Regions from separate parts of the Bradyrhizobium sp. S3.3.6 genome, predicted to be linked through region 3. Evidence: predicted binding sites of a transcription regulator. Region 3 holds the regulator's gene; each other region holds the start of a gene.
What was found. Region 3 encodes LexA, which represses DNA repair genes until DNA is damaged. Its sites were predicted from a motif close to TGTTCNNNNTGTGTTCNG; they were not measured.
Positions count from the first base shown of each region.

Region 1 (3,806 bases), 120 kb from region 3:
GTCCTCGTCCTCGACCTCGCCTTCCTGCTCCATGATCACGGTGCGGCGCGGCGTGGCGAACTCCGCCTTCACCTCGGCGAGCTCGGTCTTGATGATCCCCAGCACGCGCTCGCGCGAGCGCAGGATGTCGAGATAGTCGGCGATCTCGCCGGCGAGCTTGTCGAGCTCCTCGCGGATTTCGTCGCGGCCAAGCGCGGTGAGACGCTGAAGGCGCAGGTCGAGAATGGCCCTCGCCTGTTCCATCGACAGCCGGATCGTGCCGTTCTCGCTGATGCGGTGGCGCGGATCGTCGATCAGCGTCAGCATGTCCTCGACGTCCCGGGCCGGCCAGTCGCGCGACATCAGGGTGTCGCGCGCGGTGGTCGGGTCAGGCGAGGTCCGGATGACGCGGATCATCTCGTCGATATTGGCGACCGCGATCGCCAGGCCGACCAGGATGTGGGCGCGATCGCGCGCCTTGGCGAGCAGGTACTTGGTGCGGCGCGTGACGACCCGCTCACGGAAGTCGACGAAGATGGCCAGCAGATCCTTCAGATGCATGATCCGCGGACGGCCGCTGTCGAGCGCCACCATGTTGACGCCGAAGCTCGTCTGCAGCGGCGTGAATCTGTAAAGCTGATTGAGCACCACGTCCGGCACGGCGTCGCGCTTCAATTCGATGACGACGCGGTAGCCGTCGCGATCCGATTCATCGCGCAGGTCGCCGATGCCCTCGATCTTCTTTTCCTTGACCAGCTCGGCGATGCGCTCGACCATCGTCGCCTTGTTCACCTGGTAGGGAATCTCGGTGATGATGAGCGCCTCGCGTTCCTTGCGGATGGTCTCGATCGCGACCTTGCCGCGCATGACGATAGAGCCTCGGCCGAGGTGATAGGCGGCGCGGATGCCCGCTCGTCCGAGAATGATGCCGCCGGTCGGGAAATCCGGTCCCGGCACGATGTTGATGAGCTCGTCGATGGTCAGCGCGGGGTTATCGATCAACGCGACGCAGGCGTCGATGACCTCGCCGAGATTATGCGGCGGGATGTTGGTCGCCATGCCGACGGCGATGCCGCCGGCGCCGTTGACGAGAAGGTTCGGGAACTTGGCCGGAAGAACCGACGGCTCGGTCTCGTTGTTGTCGTAGTTCGGCTGGAAGTCGACTGTATCCTTGTCGATATCGGCCAGCAGAGCGAGCGCCGCCTTCGTCAGCCGTGCTTCGGTATAACGGTAGGCCGCCGGGGGATCGCCGTCGACCGAACCGAAATTGCCCTGGCCGTCGATCAGCGGCACGCGCATCGAGAAGTCCTGCGCCATGCGAACCATGGCGTCATAGATCGACTGGTCGCCGTGCGGGTGATACTTACCGATGACGTCGCCGACCACGCGGGCGGACTTGACGTACTTCTTGTCGGGCGTGTGGCCCTGCTCATGCATCGAGTACAGGATGCGGCGATGAACCGGCTTCAAACCGTCGCGGGCATCGGGCAGCGCGCGCGCCACGATCACGCTCATGGCGTAGTCGAGATACGACTTCTTCATCTCCTCGAAGATGGAGACGGGGCGAATATCCGAGCGCTCCGGCTCGTCGCCGGGCTTCTTGTTGTCGTCGTCGGCCAAGGGAGAATCCGGTGAGTTTTTATCTGGGAATCATATAGCGTATCGAGGCTCTGATAACCACTCTTGCGAGCCCTTGGGAAGCGGTTTTTCCGTTTGTTTTTCCAGAGACTTACGCGCTTCTCGCCATCGTCGTCAGTGGCGCCGGAACGAGCCGCCTGGAACCACCAGTTATGCCCCCGAAAAACACCTGGTGCATGATGCGCCCGGGCACCAGCGTGAACAGGCCAGCCACGACCAGCGCGCCGGTAAACAGCAGGATCATGATGCGGCGGTGATCGGTCACGCGGTGGGTGTGCGCCCGCCACACCGCGAGCGGCAGCATCACCAGCGTGAAGATCGACAGCAGGTGGATCGGGCCGAACGGCCCGACCATGCGGATCTGGTGGATCCAGAACGAGGACGCGGCCACCACGGCCATCAGCGCCACCCAGATCCAGCCGAATGTCCGATGCGGCAGTGTGCCTTTGGGCGCGGCGAACTGGACCAGACCGAGCACGAAGGCCGCCATCGCCGCGAAGGCATGCAGCGGGATCGCCGGAGCGGCATCGAGCAATGGCGCGAGGCTCATGGGGCGCGTCCTCCGGCTTGGAGCCGGACGCCTCAGAACGGGATATCGTCGTCCATGTCGTTGCGGCCACCACCGCCGCCGGCGGCAACTGGGCGGCGCGGTGCGCTGCTGACGGGACCGGAGGAGCCGAAATCGCCGCCCGGCTCGTCGCCGAAGCTGCCACCTCCCCCGCCACCGCTGCGGCCGTCCAGCATCGTCAGCGTCGAGTTGAAACCCTGCAGCACGACCTCGGTGGAGTACTTCTCGACGCCGGCCTGATCGGTCCATTTGCGGGTCTGGAGCGCGCCCTCGATGTAAACCTTGGCGCCTTTCTTCAGGTACTGCTCGGCGACCTTGCAGAGCCCTTCATTGAAGATCACGACGCGATGCCACTCGGTCTTTTCCTTGCGCTCGCCGCTGTTCTTGTCGCGCCAGGTCTCCGAGGTGGCGATGCTCAAATTCGCGATCGGCCGCCCGTCCTGGGTGCGGCGGATTTCCGGATCCTTGCCGAGATTTCCGACCAGAATGACCTTGTTGACGCTTCCCGCCATCGCCGCTCTCCACTCCGAATGCCGCTGAATTTAAAAGGCGCGCCCGCACTGCCGCCTGTTGGGCCGACCCTATACGCTTACGAGCGCCGATCGACCCGCCGCGCCCTTGGTTATCCCCACATATAGCATCAGCCGAGCATCTGTTCCAGATTTGTTCCTGCGGAATTTGACCCCGAACACGCGCGCACGCCGCTACCCAGGGGCCGCTATTCATCGTGCGATGAATTGGAACCCTGCCGAGTTCCGTCAAAGCATGAAAAGCGCTTAACATTCATCAAGTTAGGTGCGCTTCAATTGACCCATGACTGTTGCATTCCGGCGACGGACTCGACCTCCAGATTGCACTACGGTTGCCTCGGAATTGGTTCTTATGGGCGTCGCGCCTGATTGAACGCTTCGGGATTATTGAAGCGGACGACACTGGGGAGACTGCAATGAAGAAAATTCTGTTTGGCACAATTGGTATCGTTGCGTTCGGCCTGTCTGCACCGGCGAGTGCAGCGGATCTTGCGGCCCGTCCCTACACCAAGGCGCCGCCGCCGGTGGCCGCCGCCATCTACGACTGGAGCGGCTTCTACATCGGCATCAACGGCGGTGGCGGCTCGAGCCACAAATGCTGGGACAGCGTCGTCTTCGGCGGCGGCGCGCTCGTGGGCGGCGAAGGTTGCCACAACGCCACCGGCGGCACGGTCGGCGGCCAGGTCGGCTATCGCTGGCAATCCGCCAACTGGGTGTTCGGCCTCGAAGGCCAGGGCAACTGGGCCGACTTCTCCGGCGACAATGTCAGCGTTCTCTTCCCGGACCAGCGCAACCGCTCGAAGATCGACGCCTTCGGCCTGTTCACGGGTCAGGTCGGCTATGCCTGGAACAATGTGCTGTTCTACGTGAAGGGCGGCGGTGCCGTGGTCGCCGACAAGTTCAACGTCTACACCGCGCCCGGCTTCGTCGGCGCTGGCGCTCTGCTCGCGTCCACCAGCGATACCCGCTGGGGCGGCACGGTCGGCGCCGGCCTGGAGTTCGGCTTCGCCCAGAACTGGTCGGTGGGCGTCGAGTACGACCACATCTTCCTGGGCAATCGGACGCTTACCCTCAATGCACCTGGGGGCATT
Region 1 covers NZ_JBEPOT010000002.1:651,611-655,416, forward strand. Annotated here, with positions in the region: gene gyrA (DNA gyrase subunit A) at 1-1,599, opposite strand, end outside; gene ABID59_RS07720 (DUF2306 domain-containing protein) at 1,709-2,167, opposite strand; gene ABID59_RS07725 (single-stranded DNA-binding protein) at 2,200-2,697, opposite strand; gene ABID59_RS07730 (outer membrane protein) at 3,132-3,806, shown strand, end outside.
Region 1: a site for LexA is predicted at 2,839-2,856, ahead of ABID59_RS07725 (single-stranded DNA-binding protein). Genes of this name have one in related genera too.

Region 2 (3,806 bases), 110 kb from region 3:
CTCGCGCCGGCCTTTTTGCTGCGAGTTCCCCCGGAGGGAACTATAGGTCAGCGGCAATTACATTTTGCATCTGGTGTGACTTTTGAGAGACACAACTTGCGGCTTCAATGATGTAAGCCGACCCAAGTTGGACAACAGCGTCCGATGCTGCTTCCGACGCACGGAAGCCCAAAACAGAAACTGGGACTGGGATTGTTGAATATGAAGAAGATTTTGTTGGCTTCGGCCTGTCTGCTCGCCCTCACTGGCGCCGCTTCGGCTGCCGATCTGGCGGCTCGGCCCTACACCAAGGCTCCGGTCGCCGTGGCCTCGGTCTACAACTGGACCGGCTTCTACCTCGGTATCGTCGGTGGCGGCGCTTGGGAAGCCGCCTCTGGTGACCCGAAGATGAAGGGTGGCTTCGTTGGCGGCACCGCCGGCTACAACTGGCAGACCGGCAACGTCGTGTTCGGTATCGAGGCTGATGGCGCCTGGGCTGACGTCAGCGCTACGGCGACCGGCGCGACCCTCGTCCCCGGCTTCGGCGTCGTGACCGCGACCGCCAGCTCGAAGACCGACGCGATGGGCACCGTTCGCGGCCGCATCGGCTACGCCGTCAATAACGTCCTGTTCTACGGCACGGGCGGCTACGCCTGGATCGACAACAAGATCACCCTCTCCGCACTCGGCCTGACCGCGTCGGACAGCAAGTGGCACTCCGGCTGGACCGTCGGCGCCGGTGTCGAAGCCTTCTTCGCGCCGCAGTGGTCGGTCAAGGGCGAGTACCTCTATCGCAGCCTCGGCGGCGAGAGCTACTTCTCGGGCACCCTGCCCACCGGCACGCTCAACTTCCACACCGTGCAGGTCGGCGTGAACTATCACTTCAATGGCCCGGTGGTCGCGAAGTACTGATCTTCGCCACCGACGTCACATCGTCACGAAAGGCCGGCCTTGCGCCGGCCTTTTTGTTTTTCGCGGGGCGTTCTGGCCGAGCTCCTACTGCCAAGTCCCGCCAGCACGCCAACAATCCGTTGACGATTCGCAAGTCCCACTGGAAATCCGTCTCCGTTCTTCCTACGTTCGCCGGCATACCCATCGGCGCCGATCCCGGTTCCGGGCGAAGCGCGCCTTTTAGGTCGGCGCGATCGCGCACCTTTGGGATTCCTTGAGGGCAACTCGGATGGATGAAGTGATCAAGGCGAAGCGCCAACAGCAGACCGCGGGCTCGAGTCTGCGCGCAATTACGATCCGTGGCGCGCGCGAGCACAACCTCAAGAACATCGACGTCGAGATTCCCCGCGACAAGCTTGTGGTGTTCACCGGCCTCTCCGGCTCCGGCAAGTCCTCGCTCGCCTTCGACACCATCTACGCGGAAGGCCAGCGCCGCTATGTCGAGTCGCTCTCGGCCTATGCCCGCCAGTTCCTGGAGATGATGCAGAAGCCTGACGTCGACCAGATCGACGGCCTGTCACCAGCGATCTCGATCGAGCAGAAGACGACGTCGAAGAACCCGCGCTCGACCGTCGGCACGGTGACCGAGATCTACGACTACATGCGCCTGCTCTGGGCCCGCGTCGGCGTGCCCTATTCGCCGGCCACCGGACTTCCGATCGAGAGCCAGACCGTCTCGCAGATGGTCGACCGCGTGCTGGCACTGCCCGAAGGCACCCGCCTCTATCTGCTCGCGCCGGTGGTGCGCGGCCGCAAGGGCGAGTACCGCAAGGAGCTCGCCGAATGGCTCAAGAAGGGCTTTCAGCGCGTCAAGATCGACGGCACCTTCTACGAGCTTGCGGAAGCGCCTGTTCTCGACAAGAAATTCCCGCACGACATCGACGTCGTGGTCGACCGCATCGTGGTGCGCGCCGACATCGGCCAGCGCCTCGCCGAGAGTTTTGAGACCGCGCTGAAGCTCGCCGAGGGCCTTGCCGTGGTCGAGTATGCCGATACACCGACTGCTGCCGCGCCTGCCGAAGAGAAAGAGAAGAAGAAGACCGCAAAGATCCACGACAAGAGCGGGCCCGAGCGCATCCTGTTCTCGGAGAAATTCGCCTGCCCGGTCTCCGGCTTCACCATTCCCGAGATCGAGCCGCGCCTGTTCTCGTTCAACAATCCCTACGGCGCGTGCCCGGCCTGCGGCGGCCTCGGCGTCGAGCAGCATGTCGACGAGGACCTCGTCATCCCCGACAAGGAGCTCGCGATTGGCAAGGGCGCGATCGCGCCCTGGGCCAAATCGTCGTCACCCTATTACGTGCAGACGCTGACCGCGCTGGGCAAGCACTACAAGTTCACGCTGACCACCAAGTGGAAGGATCTGCCGAAGAAGACGAAAGACGCGATCCTCCATGGCTCCGGCGAGGACGAGATCAAGTTCTCCTACGAGGATGGCGTCCGCTCCTACGACACCAAGAAGCCGTTCGAAGGCGTCATCACCAACATCAATCGCCGCTATCGGGAAACCGAAAGCGAATGGGCCCGCGAGGAGCTCGCGAAATATTTCCACGACGTGCCCTGCGGCGCCTGCACCGGTTTCCGGCTGAAGCCCGAGGCGCTTTGCGTCAAGATCGGCGGCAAGCATATCGGCGAGATCTCGGAGCTGTCGGTCAAGGGCGCCGGCGCTTGGTTCGAGACCGTGCCTGAGGCGCTGAACGCGCAGCAGAACGAGATCGCCGGCCGCATCCTCAAGGAGATCCGCGAGCGCCTCACCTTCCTGCTCGACGTCGGCCTCAACTACCTCACCCTCTCCCGCTCCTCCGGCACGCTGTCCGGCGGCGAGAGCCAGCGCATCCGCCTCGCCTCGCAGATCGGCTCGGGGCTGACGGGCGTGCTCTACGTGCTGGACGAGCCCTCGATCGGCCTGCACCAGCGCGACAACGCCCGTCTGCTCGACACGCTCAAGCGGCTCCGCGACCTCGGCAACACCGTGATCGTCGTCGAGCATGACGAGGACGCGATCCTGCTCGCCGACCACGTGCTCGACATCGGCCCCGGCGCCGGCATGCATGGCGGCCACATCATCGCCGAAGGCACGCCCGCCGAGATCATGCGCAACCCGAAATCACTCACCGGCAAATATCTCACCGGCGAGCTCGAGGTCGAGGTGCCGGAGCGGCGTCCGCCGAACCATCGCCGCACCATCAAGGTGGTGAACGCGCGCGGCAATAACCTGAAGAACGTCACGGCCGAGATTCCGCTTGGCCTGTTCACCGCGGTCACCGGCGTCTCCGGCGGCGGCAAGTCGACGCTGCTGATCGACACGCTCTACAAGGCCATCGCGCGCAAGCTGAACAACGCCAGCGAAGGCGCCGCGCCGCATGATCGCATCGAGGGCCTCGAGCATATCGACAAGATCATCGACATCGACCAGTCGCCGATCGGCCGCACCCCGCGCTCGAATCCGGCGACCTATACCGGCGCCTTCACACCGATCCGCGAGTGGTTCGCCGGCCTGCCCGAATCCAAGGCGCGTGGCTACGAGCCCGGCCGCTTCTCCTTCAACGTCAAGGGCGGCCGCTGCGAGGCCTGCCAGGGCGACGGCGTCATCAAGATCGAGATGCACTTCCTGCCCGACGTCTACGTCACCTGCGACGTCTGCAAGGGCAAACGCTACAACCGCGAGACGCTGGAGGTCCTGTTCAAGGGCAAGAGCATCGCCGACGTGCTCGACATGACCGTCGAGGAGGCGGCCGAGTTCTTCAAGGCGGTGCCGCGCGTGCGCGAGACTTTCCAGACCCTGCACCGGGTCGGCCTCGACTACATCCATGTCGGCCAGCAGGCCACCACGCTGTCCGGCGGCGAAGCCCAGCGCGTCAAGCTGGCAAAGGAGCTGT
Region 2 covers NZ_JBEPOT010000002.1:655,545-659,350, forward strand. Annotated here, with positions in the region: gene ABID59_RS07735 (outer membrane protein) at 202-891, shown strand; gene uvrA (excinuclease ABC subunit UvrA) at 1,160-3,806, shown strand, end outside.
Region 2: a site for LexA is predicted at 1,046-1,063, ahead of uvrA (excinuclease ABC subunit UvrA). Genes of this name have one in related genera too.

Region 3 (3,806 bases):
GTGGCGGCAATCGTCTGGGGTCTGTCGGTCCGGCAACCCGATATCCTTATCGCCGGTGACGGCCAGAGCGTTGCCGTGCGGGGCAGGGACGGGCAGCTGCACCTGATCAGGACGAGCAAGGACAGCTTTCTGCTCAAGGAGTGGCTCGCGGCCGATGCCGACTCTCGCGATCCCGGCAGCGTCGCGCTTGCCGATGGTGTGTCGTGCGACGAGTCAGGCTGCGTGACGCCGCTTGCCGACGGACGCATCGTTGCGCTGGCGTTGCGCATTGACGCGCTGGGAGACGATTGCAGCCGCGCGGCACTGGTGGTGACGGCAAGGCCCGCGCCGCCGGATTGTGGTGCGATGGTGGTCGATCGGCCACGTCTCGTGCGTCAGGGCGCGCTGGCGCTGACGCCGCGTGGCGACGGCTTTGCGATTCAGGCGGTAAAGGCGAGGGGCGCAAACCGCCCCTGGTCGCCGGCGGCGGCCGGCGATGGAGATTTCGAACAGACCCTCATGCCGCGGTCGGCAGCTCCGCGCTCCAAAGACGCAACGCCGTCTGACACCGACCTGCAGGCCGATGACTGAGATCGACGGCTTAGCCGATCGGCAGGCGCGGGGACGTGGAGCGGCTGTCGGCGACCTGCGGCTTGTGCTCGCGCTCGCCGAGCGGCTGGGTCACGGGCAGTTGCAGCACGGTTGCGCGCTGGCCTTCGACCAGCTGCGTCACCAGCACGTATTTGCCGTCGGGGAATTCGATCGCGTCGTGATGGCGGTCGGGAATGTGCGGATCGACCTTGCCGAACTTGCCGACGCGCGAGTTGATGGTGCGCGTCCAGATCCAGCGATTGTCGTAGCGGACGTTGTCGGCGAAGGCGAGCTCCGTTCCCGGCAGCAGGCAAACCGCGACGGACATGTCGGCTTCGGAGGCGAAGCCGCGCGTCGAGGTGCCGCGGAACGTTGTCGTGACGATCGTCTCGCCAACTTCTGCGGGACGCGTCGCGACGGCATGCAGGCTATAGTCACACATCGGGTGCTCCTCAATCAGGATAGAGCACCCGCGCCTCTGTCTCGGAGGCGCAGGCCCCTATCAGAGTGGAAGCTCATCTTATGCTTGTTTGTGGGCAAATCTGCGGCTCGCATCAGCAGAGCGCGATCACATTATCTTTTTCAAATGCACGAGGAACAAAGCCTGCTCCCGCGCATTCGGTGAGCGCGTTGCTTCAGCGGCCGGCTGGCGCTGACCAGCCCGAATATTGCCAAGCCGGCTGCGCGACGGCGTTACGGGCATTGCGGAATTGCTCGGTCGTTGCGCGCGGTGCTTTGCGAGCGTGGTGCTGCGGCTGCGCAGCCAAGGCTTGCGACCCCAAGGCTTGCGACCCCAAGGCTTGCGAGCCCAAGGCTTGCGACACTAAGGCCTGCGACGCTGATACTGCGATCAGCGTCATCGTGACGGTGCTCAAAATGATCTTGCGCATGTTGGTCTCCTCGGTCTGGCAAAGGCCCTGCGAAGCAATGCGTGCTTCGTTGCGGCGTGCCGAGGATGTAGCGCTGGAGAAGGGGCCGGATAATCTGTGCAAAACCAGAAAGACTACCCAGCCGGAGCGGACAATCGTCCGCTCCAATCGTTGATTGCGCTCGCCGATAGCGACGCGATCAGTACTTCCGGTACAGCCCGATCAGCTTGCCCTGGATCTTGACCCGGTTGGGCGGCAGGATGCGAACCTCATAGGCCGCGTTGGCCGGCTCGAGCGCGATCGAGGCGCCGCGACGGCGGAAACGCTTGAGTGTCGCTTCCTCGTCGTCGATCAGGGCGACCACGATGTCGCCGGTATCGGCGCTCTCGTTGCGCTGGATCAGCGCCATGTCGCCATCGAGAATGCCGGCCTCCACCATGGAGTCGCCGCGCACTTCGAGCGCGTAATGCTCGCCCGAGCCGAGCATGTCGGGCGGGACGCTGATGGTGTGGCTGCGGGTTTGCAAAGCCTCGATCGGCGTGCCGGCCGCGATCCGGCCCATCACGGGCACTGCGACTGGACGCTCACCCTCGTCGGCCGGCAGGCTCGACGCCGGGCGCACCTTGCCGAGATTGCCCTCGATGACGCTCGGCGTGAAGCCGCGGCGGCTGCCAGCGGCGGCCTGGAGCTCAGGCAGCTTGATCACCTCGATGGCGCGGGCGCGGTTGGGCAGGCGGCGGATGAAGCCGCGCTCCTCGAGCGCAGTGATCAGGCGATGGATGCCTGATTTTGAGCGCAGATCGAGCGCGTCCTTCATCTCGTCGAAGGAGGGCGGCACGCCGCTTTCCTTCAGACGTTCACTGATGAACCGCAGGAGCTCGTACTGTTTGCGCGTTAACATCTCGACCAAAATCCCCCGGTTGATGTCGTTCGATTCCGAGACGCTGAAGTCAGCAATAAGCCGCTACATGCTCGAAACAAATCATGAACGGACACTATATGTTCGATACTTGTTCCGCAACTGCTTAATTTACCGTGAACGCGACAAAGTTCGCGGAACGCATGCGAACAATGCGCTCAGACGGGCAGTCGCAGCACCTCGCAGGGCGCTCCCGCTTCGGCCCTCGGTGCGAACGGTGCGCGCACGAGAAGTGCCTGTGCCGCAGCGAGATTCGCAAGCAGCGAGGAGTCCTGGTGATTGACGGGAAGGGCGATCAGCGTGCCGTCATCACGCACATCCAGGCGGGCGCGCAGATAGTCCTCGCGCTGGTCATTGGCGCCGACGTCGCGGCCGAGCACGGCGCGTTCGCGGCGGTGATGAACCATCGAACGGCCCGACAACGCACGAATCAGCGGCACCATGAACAGGAAGCCGCAAACGTAGGATGACACGGGATTGCCGGGCAGGCCGATTACGCGCATCGCCCCGAGCTGCCCGTTCATCATCGGCTTGCCCGGCCGCATCGCGATCTTCCAGAACGCCATCGAGGTGCCCTCGTCGCGGAGCGCCTGCTGCACCAGATCGTGGTCGCCGACCGAGGCGCCGCCCGTCGTGATCAGGATGTCGGCGCCGGAATCGCGGGCGCGGCGGATGCCGGCGGTGGTGGCGGCAAGCGTGTCGGCGGCAATCCCGAGGTCGATGGTGTCGGCCCCCTCGCTGCGGGCGAGCGCATGCAGGGCATAGCCGTTGGAATAGACAATCTGGCCATGACCGGGCGTCGTACCCGGCATCACCAGCTCGTCGCCGGTTGCGAGAATCGCGACCTTCGGACGGCGGCGGACCGCCAACTGCGGGTGATTCATGCCGGCGGCAAGCGCGAGGTCGCGCTCGGTCAGCCGGGCGCCCTTGCGCAGGAGCACGTCACCCTCGCGGAAGTCGATGCCGGCCGGGCGGATGTGCCGCCCGGCGACGGCGGCTTCCTTGATCGCGATGCGCTTGCCGTCGGCGACGGTGTCCTCCTGGATCACGACCGCATCGGCGCCGTCGGGAACGACGCCACCGGTGAAGATCCGGACGGCTTCGCCGGCACCGACAGTTCCTGCAAACGGCCGGCCGGCAGCGACCTCGCCGATGATATTGAGCTGCGCATCGACCCTGGCTGCATCGGCCGCGCGGACGGCATAGCCGTCCATCGCCGACATCGCCTGCGGTGGCTGCGTGCGCCGTGCGGCGAGATCGCGCGCCAGCACCCGGTGCCAAGCCTCATCGAGCGCAACCATCTCTTCAGCCAGCGGCTCCGCACCGGCGAGCACCGCGGCAAGCGCATCGGAAACCGGCATGAGGGCCACGGCTGAAAGCTCCTGCTTGGGCAACGCGACAATCAGGTCGCGGCCAGCGTTCTAGCCGACTGTGGCCGTTGAGGCAAA
Region 3 covers NZ_JBEPOT010000002.1:769,975-773,780, reverse strand. Annotated here, with positions in the region: gene ABID59_RS08330 (ComEC/Rec2 family competence protein) at 1-570, shown strand, start outside; gene ABID59_RS08325 (hypothetical protein) at 581-1,012, opposite strand; gene ABID59_RS08320 (hypothetical protein) at 1,206-1,460, opposite strand; gene lexA (transcriptional repressor LexA) at 1,639-2,340, opposite strand; gene ABID59_RS08310 (molybdopterin molybdotransferase MoeA) at 2,517-3,728, opposite strand.